DNA from 2 places in the Peribacillus sp. FSL H8-0477 genome. Region 1 is predicted to be linked to the other one. Evidence: riboswitches for the same ligand, from Rfam matches in the RefSeq annotation. Region 1 holds a riboswitch; the other holds the start of a gene.

What was found. Region 1 has a riboswitch for glycine ahead of gcvT (glycine cleavage system aminomethyltransferase GcvT). Riboswitches for the same ligand answer to the same signal wherever they lie in the genome.
Region 2: it holds a riboswitch for glycine, as region 1 does, so the genes downstream of both, MHI18_RS14515 (amino acid permease) here and gcvT (glycine cleavage system aminomethyltransferase GcvT) in region 1, are expected to answer to the same signal.

Annotation. Positions count from the first base shown of each region.
Region 1 is NZ_JBBODE010000001.1:1,083,351-1,095,257, reverse strand. It holds gene comGC (competence type IV pilus major pilin ComGC) at 1-188, shown strand, start outside; gene comGD (competence type IV pilus minor pilin ComGD) at 166-627, shown strand; gene MHI18_RS05650 (hypothetical protein) at 620-955, shown strand; gene comGF (competence type IV pilus minor pilin ComGF) at 939-1,391, shown strand; gene comGG (competence type IV pilus minor pilin ComGG) at 1,384-1,764, shown strand; gene MHI18_RS05635 (YqzE family protein) at 1,826-1,999, shown strand; gene MHI18_RS05630 (YqhG family protein) at 2,228-3,013, opposite strand; gene MHI18_RS05625 (DEAD/DEAH box helicase) at 2,991-4,676, opposite strand; glycine riboswitch at 4,921-5,009, shown strand; glycine riboswitch at 5,013-5,095, shown strand; gene gcvT (glycine cleavage system aminomethyltransferase GcvT) at 5,174-6,280, shown strand; gene gcvPA (aminomethyl-transferring glycine dehydrogenase subunit GcvPA) at 6,297-7,640, shown strand; gene gcvPB (aminomethyl-transferring glycine dehydrogenase subunit GcvPB) at 7,637-9,097, shown strand; gene MHI18_RS05605 (HAD hydrolase-like protein) at 9,163-9,819, shown strand; gene MHI18_RS05600 (rhodanese-like domain-containing protein) at 9,846-10,226, opposite strand; gene MHI18_RS05595 (lipoate--protein ligase family protein) at 10,412-11,248, shown strand; gene MHI18_RS05590 (vitamin B12-dependent ribonucleotide reductase) at 11,740-11,907, shown strand, end outside.
Region 2 is NZ_JBBODE010000002.1:584,564-596,470, forward strand. It holds gene MHI18_RS14505 (sodium:solute symporter family protein) at 1-1,207, opposite strand, end outside; gene MHI18_RS14510 (DUF3311 domain-containing protein) at 1,204-1,404, opposite strand; gene MHI18_RS14515 (amino acid permease) at 1,546-2,886, opposite strand; glycine riboswitch at 2,994-3,072, opposite strand; gene MHI18_RS14520 (SLAP domain-containing protein) at 3,216-3,593, opposite strand; gene adhP (alcohol dehydrogenase AdhP) at 3,896-4,921, shown strand; gene MHI18_RS14530 (hypothetical protein) at 5,080-5,574, shown strand; gene MHI18_RS14535 (methyltransferase) at 5,717-6,328, shown strand; gene MHI18_RS14540 (NERD domain-containing protein) at 6,403-7,434, shown strand; gene MHI18_RS14545 (MFS transporter) at 7,596-8,765, shown strand; gene MHI18_RS14550 (OPT family oligopeptide transporter) at 9,088-10,977, shown strand; gene MHI18_RS14555 (PqqD family protein) at 10,970-11,338, shown strand; gene MHI18_RS14560 (ABC transporter substrate-binding protein) at 11,592-11,907, shown strand, end outside.

The DNA of each region.
Region 1 (11,907 bases):
AGGCGTTTGTTAAGATGGTGCAATCACAGGTTCAAGCCTACCAAATCGACAAAAACGTGCTGCCGACAAGTATCTCAGAGCTGGCTTCAGAAGGGTATTTAAAGCAAACTTCCTGTCCAAATAAATCCGAAGTTTCAATTAATGCGAAGGGAGAGGTATCCGTTGTTGCTGCAAGCGACGGAAAGTAACCATACCAGATTAGGATCAAGGGGTTATACGTTAGTTGAAATGCTCCTTGTATTATCTGTATTTATGCTGTTGACATCACTTGGCTTTGGAATGTTTCCTCCTTTCGTTAAAAAACTGGATACGAGCTTCTTTTTGATTCAGCTCAGTGATGACCTATACAGAAGTCAGGAATACGCCATTAGCAATCAGTTATATGTCACTTTTACATTTGATTTGAAGAAAGGAAGGTATCTCGCTAATACAGGAACTTCGGCTGAACACATCCTCGAACGGAAAGTGCCGGAAGAAATTACTTTTAATGGCGGGGTCCTCGGTCAAGGGGTTGTCTTTACGCCTAATGGAAATATTTCAAAAGGAGGAACTTGGCTGATTGAAACAAATGAAAAGCTATACAAAATTATCTTTAATCTAGGAAGCGGGCGATTTCGCATTGAATAATTCGAAAGGGTATATTTTCCTTGAGATGCTTGTTGCTTTCTCTATGTGCTGTTTTATTGCTGTGTCGATCGTACCTGTTGTACAAAGTGTTGCGCTTGATCGGCATAATACGGAGATGAGGACGTCCGCTTATCATGTTCTTTATGAAAAACTTGCTGCCTATAGTGTAGGTGAATTATCAGCAACTAACGGGATGCTTGAATGGGAAGGGGTGATTTACTCATTGTCATGGCGTGCGGATTCAGAATTCCCAGGGATGGTAGAAGGGTGTGTCAGTTATGAAACGGGGGCAAAACAAATCGAAACTCTTTGTGACTCTACAAAATAAAAGGGGCTTTACCTTAATTGAACTACTTGTCTCGCTGTCCATATTTCTAGCAATCTCCTCATTAATATTGCAGATGCTGACAAATGTTCATACCTCTTTACGGACTGATGTGGGAATAAATCCGAAAGAATGGGAAATATTCTTGAATCAATTTAAGCGGCAGGTTTATCTATCTACAGATCAGAAGGTTTCAGGAAATAAACTATTTCTCTCGGTTAAGAATAATGAAATCGTCTTATTTGAGCAGTTTGGAGATAAGCTGCGTAGAAGGGTAAATGGGACCGGTCATGACGTAGTTCTGCAGAATGTATCTCGATTTTCCGTGAAAAAGGAAGGGAAATTAATTGTCATTGAGGTAACTGACAAAGGAGGAAAGCTTTATACTCGATCCATTACTCCGTATATTAACTTTGTAGGAGTTAGGCAGGATGGATAACGAAAAAGGCTATTCACTGCCGATGATAATGATTCTGTCGGCATCCTTGTGTATGATTGCTATCTTCACATCAGATAGATTCATTGGGGAAAAACACTTTTATAAAGCAGTGGAAGAGCGCCTTATCGCGGATCATTTGATGAGGCTTGCATTGATTGATCTCGAAATAGGACTTAAAACAGATCAAATTTTGGTTGAGGAATCGGGGAGCTTTAAGTATCCAAATGGGACGGTTAATTACAAAGTAAAAACGAGGAGTGAGGATACGATTACAATTGACTTATCGGCAGTGACGAAAAACAATCATCATAAAGAAGCAGTGGTTTACTATCATACCGATTTACACAAGATGATAGAATGGGTGGAAAAGTGACGGGCTGTAAGCGGAATAGAAAACGGGAATAGTGTGCATGCTGTTTAGTAGGTGATTGATAATGTCTACAAACGATTATATTAAATATATAACGCAACAGCTTGTCCGTTATTTTCAGGTGCCAAAATCGGAACGGAAAGAACGCCGGGAACAAAAAAGAGATGAAAAGACTGAACTGTCCTTTCGTTTGTTCGGGTTTATTCCCTTTGCTTTAAAAATGTTTTTTCGTAAATAACTGTGCGTATATTGTGAGGCTGTCCCAATTGAGGTGACCCCGAAAACTTTCGGGGGTCGGTTCAGTGGGGCAGCCTCTTTTTTAATGATTATGAGAAAGGGCCGAATAAATCTTGGTTTGGGCCGAATGATTACAAAAAAGGGCCGAATAAACTTCAAAAAGGGCCGGATAATCAACAGAAAGGGCCGAATACAGCCATTTAACACCCTGCCAGATCCAATCGTTAGATTAAACAGCTTTTTCAGTCAGATAAAACAGGCCGCCGTTGATAACGGAGATATCAATCTTAGGTTCGTATTGTGCACGGAGGGCGGCTTTTTCAGTTTGGTAATTTTCATCTTCTTCTTGCCCGTCATAAAAACGGTCGAGCAGGTTTAAGTCGTTGTCCCAACGGACGATTGCCTCCTCAGCCCAGCTGTGATCATCTCCTTCAAATGTTTTTCTAATATATCCATCGAGACGTGTAAGACCGCTGGCAGGCATAATTAATGGTGAGAGGTTGAAGAACAGGTCAGGGATTTTTGGTGTGACCTTAAGGCGTACGATTCTTTCGTGAAATGCTTCTTTAATTTCTCCTGAAATTAAGTTCAGTCCGATTGAAAGGCAAATATCTTTCTTCCTGTCGCATTGGTACGATATCTTTACATTAAGACATAGCCAAGGATAGAGAGGCTGCTGTGAAGTGACAGCAGCGTCTTCGTATAGGCGAATAAAGCCAGCTAGCTTTTTCGTTGATTGAAAAATTTGATGGAGACGAGGCGAACCAAAATGAATATGCTCTCCTTTTAAATCTTCTGGTGCGTTCAATGAATCGGTAATCAGAGTTAGTGTCATGGGGTTAGGCACACCCCCTGTTTTTTCGAGATAATGCCAATAAAATGGGCGATTCATTAATTCCTTATCCATTTCAATACTTAACCCAATGACGAGGTGGGTTGGGTGATTTTCAATGATTTCGCATTGATTTGCTTCGAAATAGTTCAGTAGAAATTTATGAATTTCCTGTTGCTGCATGAGTTTCACCATCCTTTACTTGCTGAGCAAATTGAATTAATGACGATAAATTATCCATCTTAATTTTCATCTCTCCTTCGGTTTTTGATTCACCGACTACATCAATTAAGTATTCTTCAATATTTCCAATATCAAGCTTAGTTAAAATTTCATCCAATTCGCCGATTACTTTTTCGAATAAATTTATTTTTTCATATAATAGTTTTAAAATATGATCCTCAATCGTATTTCTTGTAGCTAAGTTGTAAATGCGAACGTCTTCCTCTTGCCCAAGACGATGAATTCGTCCGATTCGCTGTTCAAGACGCATGGGGTTCCATGGTAAATCGAAATTTATCAAGTGATGACAAAATTGCAGATTAATCCCTTCTCCTCCAGCTTCAGTTGCAATCAGTACCTGTGCCTTATTTTGAAAAAGCTCACGCATCCAATCTTTTTTTCCACGTTTAAAGCCGCCTCGAAATGGTACCGATGAAATTCCGTGTTGTTTAAGGTACCACTGCAGGTATAGCTGTGTGGCACGGTATTCTGTGAAAATGATGACTTTGTCATTGATTTTCTGTATAAGCTCTAACGTTTTTTCCGCTTTTGAATTGTTCGAAACGGCGTTTACTTTTTCGATAAGCTGATCGATGCTTTCTAAATAAGCTGGTGACGGATTTTCGGCTTTTTCCTTCATGTTTTTTAAGGTATAGTAAACGGCTTCTCTGCTGCTGCATGCTTCACGCTGAAGAGTTAGCCCCGAAAAGGAGCTGCTTTTGCCGGATTCTCCGGGTTTAAACGCCACGATTGCATCATACAGTGCTTGTTCGGTTGGGGAAAAATCAATAACTGTTGTTTCAACATGTCGTTTGGTCCATTCAATCCCAGTATCTGCCCTCCGGTTGCGGATCATGACGGTATTAACGAGCAGCTTCAAATCCTCATCTTCTAACACAAGACGGCCTTTGCCTTTATACTTTTCAGAAAACAGGGCTTCGTTACCGAGGTGGCCGGGTTTGAGCAGTGAGACAAGATGGAAAATTTCTTCGACTTTATTCTGAATAGGTGTAGCTGTCAAAAGCAGACAAAAGCGTTTTTTTAACCGCTGCACAAATTCATAGTTTTTTGTTTTATTGTTTTTTAATTTATGGGCTTCATCAATAATTATTAAATCGTATTCTTGTTGAAGGATAATGTCTCGGTGGGGATCACGTTTGGCTGTATCAATAGAAGAGACGATACAGTCGCAGCTGTCCCAGACATAGCTTTTTCGCTGAATCACCGCTGGAATATGGAATTTTGTATTTAATTCAAAGGCCCATTGACTGACAAGGGAGGCGGGAACTAGGATTAATACTTTTTTTACGAGTCCGCGAATCATATATTCTTTTAATATTAAACCTGCTTCAATTGTTTTTCCTAAACCCACTTCATCAGCTAAGATAGCTTTTCCATGCATGGTCTCCACAACCTGCCTAGCTACTTCCAGCTGATGAGGAAGCGGCTTTAGCTGTGGTAAATGTTTCGGCGCTTGAAGGCCGTTAAACTCTGGGATAGCTAAATGCGTTTCCGCTTCAATGGCAAGCTTATACAAATCCCAATTAGCCCATGGTCCATCTTCAGCTGTTTTATGTAAAAATTCCTTACTCCAGTCGGAATCAAATGATATTTGGATTTTCATCGTTTTCATCCTCTTTTTTTCTAGGATTTTTTGTATATGTTCATTAAAAGCGAACGTTATAAAGATGAGTTATGATTTCGTTCACTTGTGTATGCTTTTTAGTCAGAAAATGATTGCATAAAAAATAGACTTAATGGTAGGATGGGAGTATCTCAATTGTTATCTATTAATTCAAACTACTTTACTAAACGAATTGAAGTTATTCCCTTACTATGTACCATTTTAGGAAAAATATTATATGCGGATGAAGACAAGGGGAGAGACTACGTCATGTAGCGCCGAAGGAGCAAGCTTAGCAGTGAATCTCTCAGGCAAATGAACTCTTGTTGGACGCAACTCTGGAGAGTGTTACGGGCTGAACCGTGACCACCAAAGGGGAAAACCTTTCTAAGGCAAAACTTTCAGGTTTCAGGACAGAGAAAAAGCTCAAGCGGGCTTCTCTGTCCTTTTTTGTGTGTTCTTAAAGCGATACCTAAAACTCAAGGGGAGGGATTTTTTTGACTAATTTAAAACGTACGGCTTTATTTGATGAGTATGCTGCAAGTAATGGAAAGACCATTGATTTTGGCGGCTGGGAACTTCCTGTTCAATTTTCAGGTATTAAAAATGAACATGAAACTGTGCGGACGAAAGCTGGATTATTTGATGTATCGCATATGGGTGAGATCGAAGTTAAAGGACCTGGAAGCTTGTCCTTTTTACAGAAAATAATGACGAATGACGTACAGAAGCTGACAGACGGCCGTGCTCAATATAGTGCGATGTGCTATGAGAATGGCGGCACGATTGATGATTTACTGATTTATAAAAAAGCGGCAGATGATTATTTGGTCGTAGTAAATGCCTCTAATATAGAAAAAGACTTTCAGTGGATGCAGCAAAACCTGAGTCAGGATGTGGAACTGACAAATAAGTCAGCTGATATTGCGTTACTGGCACTACAGGGGCCGCTTGCAGAATCCATTCTGCAAAAACTTGCAGGAGATACAGATGTAAGTGAAATTAGTTTTTTTACTTTTAAAGAAAATATTGATTTAAATGGAAAAAAAGTAATGGTTTCTAGGACCGGTTACACAGGGGAAGATGGTTTTGAAATTTATTGTAATCGTGATGATGCTCCCATGCTTTGGCAAATGATTTTGTCAGCAGGAGAGAATGAGGGTCTTCTGCCGATTGGCCTAGGTGCACGTGACACGCTTCGTTTTGAGGCAGGACTGCCGTTATACGGTCAAGAGCTGTCTGCAGATATTACTCCAATCGAAGCGGGGATCGGTTTCGCTGTTAAGACAAATAAAGAGGAAGACTTTTTCGGCAAAGCCGTTCTAGCCTCTCAAAAAGAAAATGGTGCTAAACGGAAGCTGGTCGGAATCGAGATGATTGATCGAGGAATTCCAAGACACGGATATGCTGTTTTTAGCGGAGACGATCTGATTGGTGAAGTAACTACTGGTACACAGTCACCGACACTCAAAAAAAATGTTGGATTAGTGCTGGTGAAAAAAGAATTTGCTGAAGTCGGTACAGAGGTAGAGGTTGAAATCCGTTCTAAACGATTAAAAGCAATAGTTGTGGCAACGCCATTTTATAAAAGGCAGAAAAACTAGAGGGGATTGATTACATATGAAGCACCGCTACTTACCGATGACCGAACAAGATAAAACGGAGATGCTGGCTGCAATAGGCGTAACAACCGTAGATGAATTATTTAGTGATATTCCCGAAAAGGTACGCTTTAAAGGCGAGTATAAGATTAAACCCGCAAAATCTGAATCCGCTTTATTGAAGGAGTTGAGCACTCTTGCTGCTAAAAATGCTGATTTAAAACAGTATACATCGTTTTTAGGTGCAGGTGTGTATGATCATTATGCTCCGATTATTGTTGATCATGTCATTTCTCGTTCAGAGTTTTATACAGCGTATACGCCTTACCAGCCAGAAATCTCTCAAGGGGAGCTGCAAGCAATCTTTGAATTTCAAAGCATGATCTGTGAATTAACAGGTATGGATGTAGCAAATTCATCCATGTACGACGGTGGGACAGCACTTGCGGAGGCAGCTATGCTAAGCGTTGGTCATACAAGAAGGCAGAAGCTTCTTGTTTCTACGACTGTGCATCCGGAGTCAAGAGAGGTAATTGCTGCCTATGCGTTGGGACGAAATGTTGAGGTCGTAGAAATTCCGCATACAAATGGGACCACAGATCTTGATGAGTTAAAGAATTTGATGAGTGAAGACGTAGCTGGAGTAATCGTCCAATATCCAAACTTCTTTGGAAGAATTGAACTCCTTAAGGAAATTGAACAGGTGGTACATGAACAGAAAGCCATGATGATTGTATCGAGCAACCCACTGGCGCTAGGTGTATTAACACCGCCAGGCAAACTAGGTGCGGATATTGTGGCAGGTGATGCACAGCCGTTTGGAATAGCAACAGCCTTTGGCGGACCGCATTGCGGATATTTTGCCGTTACCAATAAGCTGCTGCGAAAAGTACCCGGACGTCTTGTCGGGCAAACCGTTGATGAAAATGGAAAACGAGGGTTTGTTTTGACCCTTCAAGCACGTGAACAGCATATTCGTCGTGATAAGGCGACGTCTAATATTTGTTCAAATCAAGCCTTAAATGCCCTGGCTGCCTCTGTAGCCATGACCGCTTTAGGAAAAAATGGTGTGAAAGAAATGGCCATGCAGAATATCCAAAAGGCTCATTATGCCAAAAAAGCCTTCCAGAAAAAAGGAATCGATATCGTTTTTGATGGTGCTTCATTTAATGAATTCGTCATAAAACTTCCTGTACCGTTTAAACAATGTAATGATGCTCTTTTTGAAAAAGGAATGCTCGGCGGGTTAGACTTAGGCCGTTTTTATCCGGAATTAACGGATCATATGTTAGTCGCGGTGACGGAGCTGCGGACGAAAGAAGAAATAGACACCTTTGCAGCAGAAGTGGGGGAAATGCAATGAATAACCAAGATCAAGCGTTAATCTTTGAAATCAGTACGCCCGGCCGCATCGGTTACAGCCTGCCGGAAATAGAAATTGAAGAAATAGCACTTTCCGAGCTTCTGCCAGATGACTATATACGTGAGGAAGCTGCAGAGCTGCCTGAGGTTAGCGAACTGGATATTATGCGTCACTATACTGCTCTTTCAAAACGGAATCATGGAGTGGACTCAGGCTTTTATCCGCTAGGCTCTTGTACCATGAAATACAATCCGAAAATTAATGAAAACGTTGCTCGGATCAATGGCTTTGCCCATATCCATCCTTATCAAGATGAAAACACTGTTCAAGGAGCTCTTGGACTAATGTACGATTTACAAGAGCATTTAATTGAAATTACGGGAATGGATCAAGTAACGCTTCAACCTGCTGCTGGTGCTCATGGCGAGTGGACAGGATTGATGATGATTCGAGCGTATCATGAAAGCAATGGGGATATGCAGCGTACGAAGGTTATTGTTCCCGATTCAGCGCATGGTACGAACCCAGCTTCCGCGACTGTTGCTGGATTCGAAACAGTTACCGTCAAATCGAATGAACATGGACTGGTCGATATTGATGACTTGAAACGAGTTGTTGGGGAGGACACAGCTGCATTAATGCTGACCAATCCAAATACACTAGGACTCTTTGAAGAAAATATCCTTGAAATGGCTGAAGTGATCCATCAAGCTGGCGGGAAGCTTTACTATGATGGAGCCAATCTTAATGCAGTTTTATCTAAAGCAAGACCAGGAGATATGGGCTTTGATGTTGTCCATTTAAATCTTCATAAAACATTTACTGGCCCGCACGGCGGCGGAGGACCAGGATCTGGTCCTGTGGGCGTGAAAAACGAGTTGATCCGTTTTCTGCCAAAACCTATTGTTTCAGAAAAAGAGGGAAGATATTTTCTTGATTATGACCGTCCAGAATCAATCGGCCGTGTTAAACCGTATTATGGGAATTTCGGCATAAATGTCAGGGCATATACCTATATTCGTTCTATGGGTCCGGATGGTTTAAAGGCTGTTACGGAAAACGCGGTCATCAACGCTAACTACATGATGCGCAGGCTATCAGCGTACTATGATTTACCGTACGACCGGCACTGTAAGCATGAATTTGTCTTAAGCGGCAGACGCCAGAAAAAGCTGGGTGTTCGAACCCTCGATATCGCTAAGAGACTGCTTGATTTCGGCTATCATCCGCCGACTATCTATTTCCCCTTAAATGTGGAGGAAGCCATGATGATTGAGCCGACAGAAACAGAATCGAAGGAAACCCTCGATGCGTTTATCGATGCGATGATTCAGATTGCTAAAGAAGCCGAAGATAATCCTGAAATTGTTCAAGAAGCACCGCATACAACGGTTATTAAACGCTTAGATGAGACGCTGGCGGCTAGAAAGCCTGTCTTGCGTTTTCAAAAACAGTAAGCTTATAAAGCAGTGGGTTTCTCTGATGAAACTCCACTGCTTTTTCTTTTTAAAGGAGAGAGAATATGAATCAATCACTAATCTTTGATATGGATGGGACACTATTTCAGACAGATAAAATTTTAGAAATATCACTTGAAGATACGTTTACCTATTTACGGTCTTTAAACCAATGGGAGGCGGTAACCCCTATTGATACGTACCGCGAGATCATGGGTGTACCTTTGCCAAAGGTATGGGAAGCTTTGTTACCGAATCACGATACGGAGATAAGAGAAAAAATGAATGACTTTTTTCTTGCAAGATTAATGGAGAATATAAGAAGTGGTCATGGTGCGTTATATCCGAATGTAGAAGAAATTTTTGATTATCTAAAAGAGAAGGGGTGTTCGATATACATAGCAAGCAATGGATTAATCGAATATCTTGAAGCAATTGTAAACTACTACCAGTTGGACAGATGGGTAACGGAAACATTTAGTATTCAACAGATACAAACATTGGATAAAGCTGATTTAGTTAAGACGATTATCCAGAAGTATAAGATAGATAAAGCAGCAGTAGTTGGAGATCGTCTATCTGATATACATGCAGCTAAAGAAAATGGATTTGTTTCAATAGGATGTAATTTTGATTTTGCACGAAAAGAAGAACTTGCTGAGGCAGATTTTGTAATAGATGATTTATTGGAACTAAAAGAACTCATATATCCTTCAAGATAAAAAAGAATCCACAGGAGTGTGGATTCTTATTTGCCGGATTTCATTTTGCCTGTCCATTGCTTAAAGCCGCCTTTAAGCTGATACAATTCACGGTACCCTTGACGGTGCAGCATTTGAGCGGCTCGACCGCTGCGCATACCACTTTGGCAATATAAGTAAACGGGTTTGTCTTTACGCAGTTCCTGCTGGCGGGTTTTTAGCTGAGTCAATGGAATATTTCTTGCTCCAAGGATATGACCTGCTTCAAACTCATTGCCTTCCCGTACATCGATAAGCTGCGCTTTACGGTACCCTTCAACAAACTCTTCTTGGGTAAGGGTTTTGACTTGACGCTTTTGACTGACAAAATTGAATACGGAATACCCAATAATGGCAATAAGAATAATAATAATTACATACCAACTCACAGATAATAAACCCCTTTCATGATGAAACAATTGTTCATCCTATATTATATAATTGTCCAAGGAGATAATCAAAAAGAATTTATCAGCTTGGCTCCTTCTTATTTGTTCCGAATCGGTTTCCTTTTTTTATTCAGCAATATTTGTTAAACTACTGAAGATTAAATCCTTGGTAAAGTGGGTTTTTTATGAAAAACAATACTTGGGCATTTATTGATTCGGGAGCTTGTTCTCCAAGCTACAATATGGCACTTGATGAAGCCCTTCTTAATTGGCATAGTGAGGGCAGTATCCCTCCGATTATTCGGTTTTATACTTGGGAACCGGCGACTTTGTCTATTGGGTATTTTCAGCGTGCTGAGAAAGAAATAAATTTAAAAGAAGTAAGCGAGCGCGGTCTTGGCTTTGTGAGAAGACCGACAGGCGGCAGATCGGTTTTACATGAACATGAGTTAACGTATAGTGTCATCGTGACAGAAGAATATCCCGATATGCCTAAGAATGTTACAGAAGCTTACCGGGTTATTTCTGAAGGAATTTTAAAAGGATTTCAAAATCTAGGGATGGAAGCCTATTTTGCAGTCCCTCAGACCGAGGTAGAAGTACAGGCCTTAAAGGCTCCGCAATCGGCAGTCTGTTTTGATGCTTCAAGCTGGTATGAGCTTGTCGTTGAAGGGCGAAAGGTAGCTGGAAGTGCTCAAACGAGACAAAAAGGCGTCATTCTCCAACATGGCTCGATTTTACTGGAGCTGGAGGAAGAAAAGCTTTTTAGTTTATTTAATTTCACAAACGAGCAAGATAAAGCGCGAATGATGAAGAAGTTTAACGATAAAGCGGTCGCAATGAATGATATTGCCGATAGAACAATATCTCTTATCGAAGCAAAGGCAGCCTTTAAAGCGGGATTTGCTGAAGGTTTGGGCGTGAATCTTGTGTCCTATCAGCTTACCGCGGAGCAGGATCAAGAAGTGAAAAGACTGGCAAAAGAAAAATATGAATCAGATGATTGGAATTTCATGAGATAAAGCAGACGGTTGGCTAAATCTGGACAACAGTTCAGTATAAGACTTCCGTCGCTTTTTTTTCTGTTGACTACTGCTTGTCTTTAACAGGAGAAAAACAGAAAAGCAAGTAGTTTAATAGACATATATTTTTTTTTGCACTTTTTTTCATTATGAGTCTTTCCTTTGGTATGAAAGGATTGGCCTGACTCTGAAATAATGCAAGCCTTAAAATGATTGAAATTCGCCAAAAAACAAATGAAATTCGATAATATTCTCGCTTTTTCTACTTAATTTAAGTAGTTTGTTGTTTGACAAAAAAAATCTATGTCCGAAGTCTACACAAGATGTAGTGGTTGTGTAAATATTTTCTATACTATATATTGATTAAAAGAGTTTTGTATGATAAATTGAGGGTACTTTACTAAACGAGAACCAACTAATGAACTTACGTATAGATATCGAGCATTAGAAAGTAGATAAAAGTCGATATTTTGATAAAAGGAGAGGGAAACATGTCCGTTGTTGTACAAAAAGAAATAAGCCTGAATGTAGAAAGTTTAAATAAGGATATTTCACTATTTCCTCAGGTCCATCCAATTACCCCAGAAATGAATATGACTCATAAAGGTGTTTCAAGACTAGTAATGATTGACCGTTACTCGTTTAAAGATACAGAAAAA
Region 2 (11,907 bases), on a different contig from region 1:
AAAGTTGCGTAATAAAGCTATATCCCATAAGAATTAATGCAGACATGGTTTCGCCGCCGTTTAAGGTAAAGTATACAGATACCAGGGCGACGACTGGTACGAGGCATTTAGCTATCCGCATCACGTTTTTATCTGAGGCTCCAGGAAGCAGCTCCTTATATACATTTTTCGCGAGCAGGGTAGAAACACTCATTAACAGCATCGAGCCTGGTACTAAAGCGGTCAGCATCCCAGCAGCGCCAATTATTCCTATAAACCATGGATCGAAGGTTTGTATAGTTAGACGTAATAAGGAAAGATCTGCATCGGCTCCTTGTAATCCAGGTACCTTTAGAATGGCTGCAAATCCTACGAAAAAGACAAATAACAGCATGAGTGTATATAAAGGACTGATGATAGCATTTTTGCGAAATGTTTTTCCGCTCCGTGCAGTATAGACAGCGCTAAAAACTTGCGGCCACATGTAAAAACCAAATACGAGTAAGATAACAGTAGAGATGAACCACGAAACACTAAGCCCTTGATCGGGAAGCTTTAAAAAACCGGGTTTAGCTGAATTAATGGCTTCGAACATCGGTTGAAGACCACCAAAATAATGAATGGGAAGATAGATGCCCAAAAAGGCAATAATGACAATCATCATGATATCTTTAATGACAGCTATCCATGCAGAGCCGTGAATTCCAGAAATCATCACGTAAATAGTCAGGCTGATAGCTCCTAGCCAAACAGCAGTACTCATTGAAATAGCTCCATAAGAAGCTTCTGAAACAATAATTCCTAAACCTTTTAGCTGCACGACAATGACAGGAATCATGGATACGACACCGACAAGGGCCGCCAATATTCCTAAGGAGGAACTCTTATACTTACTTACAAAAAAATCAGACTGTGACATTAATCGATTATCTTTTGCATATTTCCAAATCTCTGGGAGTAACCAATAAGATAGCACATAAGATAATGTAATATATATGAGTACGTATAAAGCAGGTGCACCTTTACTGTAAGCCCAGCCGCTGCCTCCAAGAAATGAAAAGGTGGTGTAAATCTCTCCAGCCATCAATAAAAAGACGAAAATTGTACCAAATCCCCGACCGCCGACTGTCCATTGTTCTAAGTTCATATCTTTGCCTTTTGTAGATCGAATGCCTAGAAAAATGGATAAAATTAAAAATCCTAGAATAATGATCAGTGCGATATTCATTCTTCTTCACCTTCTCGATTTCTTGGATCAAGCTTATACATAACAGCTAAGACGGCGGAAGTAAGGACGACCCACATTGCCATCCAAAACATATAAAAAGGCATTCCTAATACATAGGGTTCAATACGATTAACAAAAGGAAGAAACCCCAAGATTCCGATAAAAGGAACTAAAGTTAGAACATATAAAATCTTCATTTATAAAAACCCCTTTGTCTTAAAATACGCATTTTCTAGTAAAGTAATGTAACGATAATATATAGTAGCTTTCATGATTTGTATAGGAAAAATTTTATTTTAGAAAAATAGGGTACCCCCAGTTTGGGGGTACCCGTATTATCATTTGTTTTTCTGATAATTATATAGAATCACTAAAAGAATAAACCAGAATGGGGTCATCAATAGGGATAAACGTGTAGCTTCTGCAAACAACATTACGATAAGAATAAATAGGAACAACCCTAAAATAACGTAATTGATAAACGGCGTAAAGGGAGCCTTGAATGTTGATACAGCCCTTAAGTCTGGTCGTGTTTTCGTATATCTAATATGAGAAATTAAAATGATACTCCATACCCAAATGAAACAAATGGCAGAGATGGTGGTCACCACTGTAAAAGCTTGTTCCGGGATTATTTTACTGAGCAAAGCGCCAATTGAGACAACAACCGTTGAGGTAATCAAGGCATTACTTGGAACAGCATGTTTATTTAATGCTGCAAATTTACGGGGCGCCTCATTATTGTTACTCAGTGTGAACAGCATCCTGCTGGTAGAGAATAATCCACTATTTCCAGCAGAAGCCGCTGAGGTTAGTACAACAAAGTTAATAATACCTGCAGCAACAGGGATACCAATTAGAGCAAACACCTCAACGAATGGACTGCTCGCAGCATCAAGCTGTGTCCATGGATTTACACAGAGAATGACGAAAATTGCGCCGATATAGAACAATAAGATCCGTACAGGAATTTTATTGATGGCAGAAGGGATATTCTTTTTAGGATTAGCTGTTTCCGCTGCCGTTACACCAACTAACTCCACGCCAACAAAGGAAAAGACAACCAACTGTAAAGAAAGTAAGAATCCAGACATACCATTAGGGAACATACCTCCGTGACTCCAAAGATTGGTGACAGAAACGGTTCCTGTATTTGTTTTGAATCCAATTACTAAAAGGACAACGCCTATAATAATCAAGGCAATAATAGTGACGACTTTAATAAGTGAGAACCAAAATTCCAATTCTCCAAATAACTTAACAGTCAACAGGTTCAAGCATAATAAGATAACCAGGCATCCAAGAGCTGGTATCCATTGAGGAATATCGAACCAATATTGCATATAGACACCAACAGCGATGATATCGGCCATTGCGGTCATAATCCAACAAAACCAATATGTCCACCCTGTTACAAACCCCGCCCATGGCCCAACATATTCAGCTGCGAATTCGGTAAACGAGGTGTACCCTGCATTGGATAAAAGTAACTCTCCTAATGCCCGCATTACAAAAAATAAGGAAATCCCTATAATCAAGTAGGAAAAGATGATGGAGGGACCTGCCAATTGTATGGCCCGTCCAGATCCTAAAAACAGGCCAGTACCAATGGTACCGCCGATGGCAATGAGTTGTACATGCCGGTTTTTTAAATCTCTTTTTAATTCTTGTTTAGCCAATCTGTACGCCTCCGTTGTCAAAAATTCTTAGTTGTAAACTCAAAAAAAAACAATAAAAAAAGAGACTGGAATCTACCAATCTCAAAGGTTTAAGAATAACAAATATTCGTTACTCTTCTGTCCTTTTGCCTGAGATTATGAATCCTTCGGCGCTGTACTTTGTACAGTCTCTCCAGAAGCTGCTCCTGTTATAGTGTAATCCATAACATTCAACGCTTATAGTATGAAGTTGTAAATACTCGCCAGAGATTTTTCTCTCTGAGCAATGAATTATATCGATAAAATATTAATAAATATTATCATTGATTTTAGTTCAGGTCAAATACGATTTAGGATAAAATCTCTAATAAGCCGTTTCGGTTTGCGGGATTATTTAAACAGTCAACAGGAAAAATAAACGTCCAAGGCATACTTACTTCTGGTTCAATGATCAAAGAAGGATGGGTAAATATATGCTCAGCTGCCACATTATCTCCTTCAATATAACGGAGTATAGTGTTATGAAAGGTAAGTGTCTGGTTAGTGAAATTATGAATCAGAACGGTGATTAATAATTCTCCTTTGTAATTCGATGCGTACCAAACAGGAACTAGCTGTGTACGATTAGTATCCGATAGACATGTTTTTGCAAACATTTCTTGGAACATGATTCGATCCTTAGAAGATAGAGCTTTGTCCCATGACGGTTCAAACTTAAGTTGTTGCATATACGGAACCCTCTTTTCTGTGACTACGATTTATTTACTATAATATCACATGCTCTACCAAGACCTGTAAGCAATGCCTTACCCAATCCTCTCCACCTTAATTTTTGAAACGGCTCGAATAGAGGCTTTTTACTCATTTTCGATTTAATAGAGGGAGATAACACCTCTTTTCTGTAAAATAATGTTTTATATTGGTAGAATAGAAAAATATAAGATTATATGTATTGTTTTTCATATTTGAGAAGTATATAATAAGTTTGTGAAATGATTCACAATATACTTTACTGAGGGGGACAATTTAGATGAAAGCAGCTGTAGTAAGTTCAATTAATCCTGGGAAAGTTGAGATAGTAGATAGAGAGGTACCAACAATTGGACCTGGACAAGCACTAGTGGATGTTGAATATTGCGGAGTTTGTCATACTGATTTGCACGTTGTTAAGGGAGATTTCGGTGAGGTTCCTGGACGTGTGCCCGGTCATGAAGGTATTGGAATTGTGAAAGAGATTGCTAATGATGTAACGAGTTTAAAAGTCGGAGACCGTGTAAGTATTGCTTGGTTTTATCAAGGATGCGGAACATGTGAATATTGTTTGACTGGAAGAGAAACGTTTTGTCGAAGTGTGAAGAACGCCGGTTTTAGCGTTGATGGGGCAATGGCGCAGCAGTGTATCGTACAAGCTGATTATGCTGTGAAAGTACCTGATGGGTTAGACCCTGCTCAAGCTAGTAGTATTACGTGTGCTGGTGTAACATGCTATAAAGCAATTAAGGTGGCAGACATAAAACCAGGTCAATGGATAGCGATTTTTGGCTGTGGAGGCTTAGGTAATCTAGCCATTCAATATGCTAAACACGTATTCAATGCAAAAGTAATTGCTATAGACATAAATGATGATAAATTAGAACTTTCAAAAGAAGTGGGAGCGGATCTAGTATGCAATCCTCTTACAGATGGTGATGCTGGAGCATGGATTCAGGATAAAGTCGGAGGAGCCCATGCCGCTGTTGTCACAGCCGTTTCTAAGGTAGCCTTCAATCAAGCTGTAAACAGCGTTCGTGCCGCATCTAAAGTAGTCGCTGTAGGTCTTCCTCCAGAAACGATGGATTTAGAAATTGTAAAAACTGTCCTTGATGGAATTCAAATTGTAGGATCTTTGGTAGGTACACGTAAAGATCTAGAAGAAGCATTTCAATTCGGGGCAGAGGGAAAAGTGGTTCCAATTGTTGAAACAAGATGTCTTCATGAAATAAATGATATTTTCGAAGAAATGGAAGCAGGTAAAATCAACGGCCGTATGGTTATTGATATGCATAAGCATCAATGAAAGCTCTAGATAGAAAAAAACTCATCACTTCCGGCTGGCCGGAATTGATGAGTTTTTTTTTTATAAATATTTTCAAAGAATCTGCACTTTTTAGCAACAATGAGAAAGGATTCGAATATGCATTACCTATACTTAAAATAAAGAAGTGGGGTAATGATATGAGGAACCCAGATAATAAGCAAAACCAGCCTGTAAGTAAACGGAGTGAAAATGGGACCCGGGTCCGTTCAAAAACAAAAAAGAAGGCAACTAACAATAGTATTAAAATTCCAGTGAGACCAGAGGTCTTCCTCTATTTTTTTAAAGACCAAGACTTTGATGGTATAAATAATGTCGAGGTTGCCTTTACTGATGACACGGCAATCATCAGCGGTACAGCCAATAAGTTATTAATGACGATTAATTTTACCTTTGAAGTCAAACCAATAGAGGTAACAGACCGAAAAGTGCTTTTTAAAGTGATTAATATGACACCAGTGAATCAAGACTGGATTAAAAAAGCTATCTTTAAGAAATCTACTTTTCTAACTTATAACCAAGGAAATGTAATCATGGATTTAAATGCCTTTGAGCCTGTGCGGCAGTTTCCTTTTGGAACGTTTACATTATGTGAAATTAAAGATGATATCCTTTGGATAGGAATCAATCTTTAACTTATTTATTCTCCCATATCGATATGTTAAGACCTCCTTCCTTATATAGAAGGAGTTTTTATTTATTGATGAGAAAGAAGGGCAGCTTAACGTGTATACTTTAGATAGAGAGTATGTCCTAGGAGAGTAAAGGAGTGAATTCATGAGAGATCATTATTATGATAAGTTGCTGAATATTAAAACTGGAGGTATTCAGCAGGGATTCAATAAATCGTTTCATCACCATCGTTATGAGCCAACCCCTTTTAGTGCTTTAGAAACGCTATTTGAGGAGTATGAATTAAAAAGCAGTGACCGAATTGTTGATTTTGGGTGTGGAAAAGGGAGGTTAAATTTTTTTATTAATTATGTGTATGATGCAACAGTAGTCGGAATTGATATGAATGAGCTGCTTTATGAAGAGGCTATGGATAATCGGAAAAATTATTTGAAAAAGGTCGACACGGATAAAGAGAAAATTGAGTTTCACTGCTGTTATGCGCAAAAGTACCAAATCAAACCTGAAGATAATCGGTTTTATTTTTTTAATCCATTTTCGGTCCAAGTATTTAATGCGATTGTAAATAACATTTTACTCTCATTAGAAACAACACCTCGTGAGGTAGATTTAGTCTTATATTATCCTTCAGATGATTATATCTATTTCTTGGAAAATCAAACGGTATTCGAATTAAAGAAAGAAATCATTTTACCAGGTTTATATGAAAATAATGTTAATGAACGGTTTTTAATCTACTCACTGTCCTTTGTTTAGATAATCCTCGACGTACATTGGAAATATAATGGTATAATATTACTATTATAGTTACATAGTGAGGTGGAATATCGTTGAAGGCTACATTTACCGATTATGTGAAGCATTTAATGAAAATAAAAACAATTTCAGAACCGACTTTTCTGAAAGATTTTGAACAAGAAAGTCAACAGCTGCATGAGTTAAAAAAGCTTAGCAGAGAGAGCCCAGCTAATAAGAGAACGCTTATCGAACGAGATTTACTTCTCTTAAAACATGGGATTGAAGGGGAAGCTAAGGTTTACTATGAATTAAAAAATTCGTTTATTCCTATGCTTTGTCTGCATGATATTCGCATTCCTTATAAGGATTATTACGCTCAATTTGATTTTGTCATTATAACAAATAAATTGATTTATATTTTGGAAACGAAAAAGCTGAGTGGAGATATAGAAGTGAATGGTGATGGCGATTTTATTCGCATTATCAAGAATAAGCATGGAAATATTATTAAAAAAGAAGGTATGTATAGTCCAATTTCTCAAAGTGAACGACAAGTAAATATATTAAGGGAAGTGTTACTAAGAGAAGAGCTGATTAAAACGTTACCAATTAAATCAGCCGTCATTATTGCGAATCCAAAGTCAATTATTAATAAAACATATAGCCCTAATCGAATTAAAGAGAAGTTATATAAGCACGATCAAATAGGTCAGCTGCTAAAGACTGAGATGGCGAAAGAAAAGGATCGAGATATTTTAGAAAAACAGCAATTTAATATCGCGCGTTTCCTAATGGAAAAACATGAGCCACTTAAGATCGATTATGCCGCAAAATATGCTGTTCATAATATTGAACTGATTCCTGAGGTGGAACTTGCATCCGCTGTTGACACTATTGAACTAGATTCAAAGGAAAAAGATATTTATGCAATGTTAAAGGCTTATCGCTTAGAAACCTCTAGGAAGGGGAATCTAAAGCCTTACTGGGTATTTACGAATAGCGAATTAGATGAAATCGTCGAGCGGAGGCCGAGAAATATAGCCGATCTAATAGCGATAAAAGGATTTGGAGAAACAAAAGCAGCGAAATATGGTGCGGCAATTCTAGAGATTGTGAATAAATAAGCGCGTTCGTGTGAGCTGGTTAAAAGTTCTGAGTATGGAAACACATAGAAACACCTGCGTTGACTTTCAATATTTGGAATACTATACTTTTAGACGAAAAAGAATGAATTAAGTTTATCGGTATTCAAGATGGTTTTATGGATCTTTAGAAGGAGAAAACTATGGAAACTAAAAAAGTGTTACCCGTTCTTTTTTTAGTAATGTTTTTAGTGATGGTTGGATTTGGTATCATCATACCCGTTTTACCATTTTTAGCAGAAAAAGTTGGCGGTAGTCCAACTGAACTTGGAATTTTAATGGCTGTATATTCGTTAATGCAATTATTCTTTGCCCCAATGTGGGGACGTATTTCTGACCGTATCGGACGGAAGCCGGTTATGCTGATTGGAATTGCAGGGCTTGCTCTTTCCTTTTTCATTATGGCAATGGCAGATTCTTTATGGGTCTTATTTGTAGCCAGAATTGTAGGCGGGATTCTTTCTTCAGCAAATATGCCAACGACCATGGCTTATGTAGCAGATATCACGACACCTGAAGAACGAGGAAAAGGAATGGGGATTATTGGAGCTGCTACAGGATTAGGCTTCGTTTTTGGTCCAGCAATTGGCGGGATTTTCTCTAAGGTTAGTTTGAATATGCCTTTTTATATTGCTGGGATTTTCTCGATTATTACATTCTTTTTAGTTGTTCTTTTAGTGAAAGAATCATTGTCAGTAGAAAAGAGAGTAAAACGATCTGATGATAAAACGTCCATGTGGAAGGCCTTTCAGGGACCTGTATCAATCATCTTTATTCTGCAATTAATTATTACACTTTCAATGGCAGGTCTTGAAACGACTTTCGCTTATTTTGCAGCAAAAAGAGCAGGAATTGGTACGGTTCAATTAGGATACATATTTATGATTATGGGATTCGGCAGTGCAATTGTTCAAGGTGGATTAGTTGGACCAATGACGAAAAAATATGGGGAAGGTTCAGTTATACGAGTGGGGATTATTGTGTCAGCTATAGGGTTTATCTTAATATTGTTCTCACATAGCTTCTGGACATCTGCAGCGTTTCTAACCATTTTTGGTTTAGGAAACGGAGTCATTCGTCCTGCCATTTCGTCTCTTTTGACGAAAAACTCAACATCTGGACATGGGAGTGCTACTGGATTGCTTTCCTCATTTGATTCATTTGGCCGTATAGCAGGGCCTCCTATCGGGGGAGCATTATATTCTGTATCAATTGGTTTACCTTATATTTCAGGAGCAATCCTTTCAATATTCGCGTTAGTTCTCTATCAAATTTATCATGCTAAGAACCGTAAGATGAATATGGTCGCTTGAGTGTTTTTAATCTGTGCACATGTGTTCCTTAATCGGACACATGTGTACAGATTTTTTTATTGTGACTATGACTGGAATAATATTGTTAAATAAAGTAGAGATTAATTAAGTACACGTTCTATTCGCAAATATAATGGGGAAAACAAAAACAAAAACATCTGTATAAAGGCTCTAATAGCATAGATTAGACGTGTAGTACTTTTGACGGAATTTTCACGCTCGTCTGATTTAATTCTATTATAAGAATTACCATTGCCGAAACTAAAATTAGAGTGATATAATGTCTCCTATGATTTAAAGTCCAATACAGGAAGTGACTAAATTGTCTAACAATTCAAAAGAAAGTAAATTTGTTCCTTACGTCTCAGCGTCAAAGTCTCTACCAGAGCTAACAGCTACTGCAATTATTCTAGGTATTATTCTTGCTATAGTTTTTGGGGCAGCAAACGCATACTTAGGACTTCTTATTGGACTAACTGTTTCAGCATCAATTCCTGCGGCAGTTATTTCAATGGCAATCTTAAGAGGAGTTTTACGTCGTGATTCAATTTTAGAAAATAATATTGTTCAAACAATGACTACAGCCGGTGAGGCTATTGGAGCCGGAGCTGTATTTACACTTCCTGCCTTATTCATGTGGGATCTAGAAGTGAGTCAATTATTTATTATTTTCGTAGCTCTTACCGGAGGGTTCCTAGGTGTATTTATGATGGTACCCCTACGACAGCTTCTAATTGTGAATGAACACGAAACTTTACCATTTCCAGAAGGAACTGCTTGTGCAGAAGTTCTGAAATCAGGTGAAGAAGGCGGTTCAAATGCAAAATTAATTGGTGTTGGGTTAGTCATCGGTGGTGCGATTAAAGTACTTGGTGATGGTGTTAAACTATTCAAAACAGAAGTTGAAACAAGCATTATAGGATTCAAAAATGCTGTTGTTGGACTTGATGTTTTTCCAGCCTTATTAGGTGTAGGTTATATCATTGGGCCGCGTGTAGCCGGGCAAATGCTTGGCGGCGGACTACTAGCTTGGGTTGTACTTATTCCAGCAATCAGCTTCTTTGGCGGTAATGCTACAGCAGCTATCTTCCCATCGGAAGTTCCAATCAGTGAATTGGATGCATGGGGAATTTGGGATAACTACATCCGTTATATCGGTGCTGGTGCGGTTGCTACAGGGGGATTAATTACCCTAGTTAAAACTTTACCAATGCTCTTTAAATCTGCTATGGATACAGTAAAAGGGTTACAATCCAATAAAGGCCAGCTTAAACCACAGCCTATTCGTACGGAAAGAGATATGCCTGCGAAATATGTTTGGATCGGTATCTTGGCTATCATTCTAATTATTGCTTTTGTACCTGTTACAGATGTTGGATTTATTGGTGCTCTTGCCATTGGAATCTTTGGTTTCTTATTTGTTACTGTAGCTTCTAGGATTGTCGGAATCGTGGGTAGTTCTTCGTCACCGGTTTCTGGAATGACTATTGCGACGTTACTAATTGTTGCTCTTGTCTATTCATCAGTGGGCTACACAGGAATGAACGGTATGGTTGCTGCATTAACAGTTTCAGCAATTGTATGTACGGCTCTTGCGGTTGCAGGAGACGTTTCTCAAGATTTGAAAACTGGCTACATTGTCGGTGGAACACCATGGAAACAGCAAGTGGCTATGATGATTGGTGTCGTTGCATCTGCTTCTGTAATTGGTTTGATCCTTATTCTTATGAATAATGCATATACTATTGGGTCAGCGGAACTGCCGGCACCTAAAGCAGCACTTATGAAAATATTGGCTGAAGGTGTGCTAGGTGGAGATTTACCTTGGACGTTGATCTTTATCGGCGCAGCTATTTCAATCACGCTTGAGTTCTTTGGTTTAAATTCACTGACCGTTGCAGTAGGTATTTACTTACCAGTTCATACTAGTGCGCCAATCATGATTGGTGGATTTGTTCGTTACTTCGTAGAATTCTTTGCTAAAACAAAAGAAATTCTTAAAGAACGTGTAGACAGAGGGGTCCTATTAGCTTCTGGTTTAATTGCTGGAGAATCTTTACTAGGTGTATTAATTGCTGTATTAATTGCTGTTGGAGTGAAAATTCCAGATACAGCCGCAATGGCGAGCAACCTAATACCGCTGATATTATTCTTGGCATTAGCTTTATTCCTTTGGTATGTAGCTAGTAAGAAGAGTAAGAAAAATGTTTAAAAAAAGACGTAAAGAGGAGAAGAACCTATTGAATATGGTTCCTCTTTTGGAGAAACGAGTTACTTTGACTAAGGAGTCCAATGGAGCTTTTTTGATTATCCAAAGGACTAATATAGTAGAGAGATTTACCATTCGTTTCTTCAGACAGCCTGCCGTTCGTCGAATTAAACTCGATAAATTTGGATTATTTGTGATTGAACAGCTTGATGACCACAAGAATGTTCAGCAAATAGCTGAAGAGATGAGTGAACATTTTGGCGAAGAAGCAGATCCTGCCCTGCCACGGCTTGTCAAGTTTTTACAAGTACTGGAAGTTTATGACTGGATTATATGGGAAACAGATGATCCAGTTTTAAAATAAGTTTTCCCCCCATATTCTTTATGGGGGGATTTTTTATGTGTAAGGGATATAATTAGTTTTCTAGAAACATATTGATTTTATAATTATCATTCACTATAATCATTACTGAAAGCGCTTTATTGGTTAAATTTGTAATTGCTATATTTTTTTACTCTTTGTAGAAACCGGTTTCGTTAATTAGAAAGGAGGTTCATAAAACGCTTAATAGAGGGCGATTTCAATAAAACTTATTCTATTTTCGGGGGGAAATATCATGAAATTCAAAAAATGGCTATTAGTCGGTTTTTCATCCTTACTAGTATTTGGAGTTGCAGCATGTTCATCTGATAAGAGTTCAAGTGACGGCGGCAGTAAAGATAAAGAAGTTTCAATTGATTTTTGGGTATTTGGTGCAACTGGTTATGAAGAGCTTGCTAAGGAATATGAGAAAGAAAATAAGAATGTGAAAATTAAAATTAAAAAATCAGAAACGGACGCACATCATAGTAATTTATTTACTGCACTATCTGCTGGAACCGGTGCACCGGATGTTGCGATGCTAGAAGTAGACCAGGTTGACCGCTTCCGGG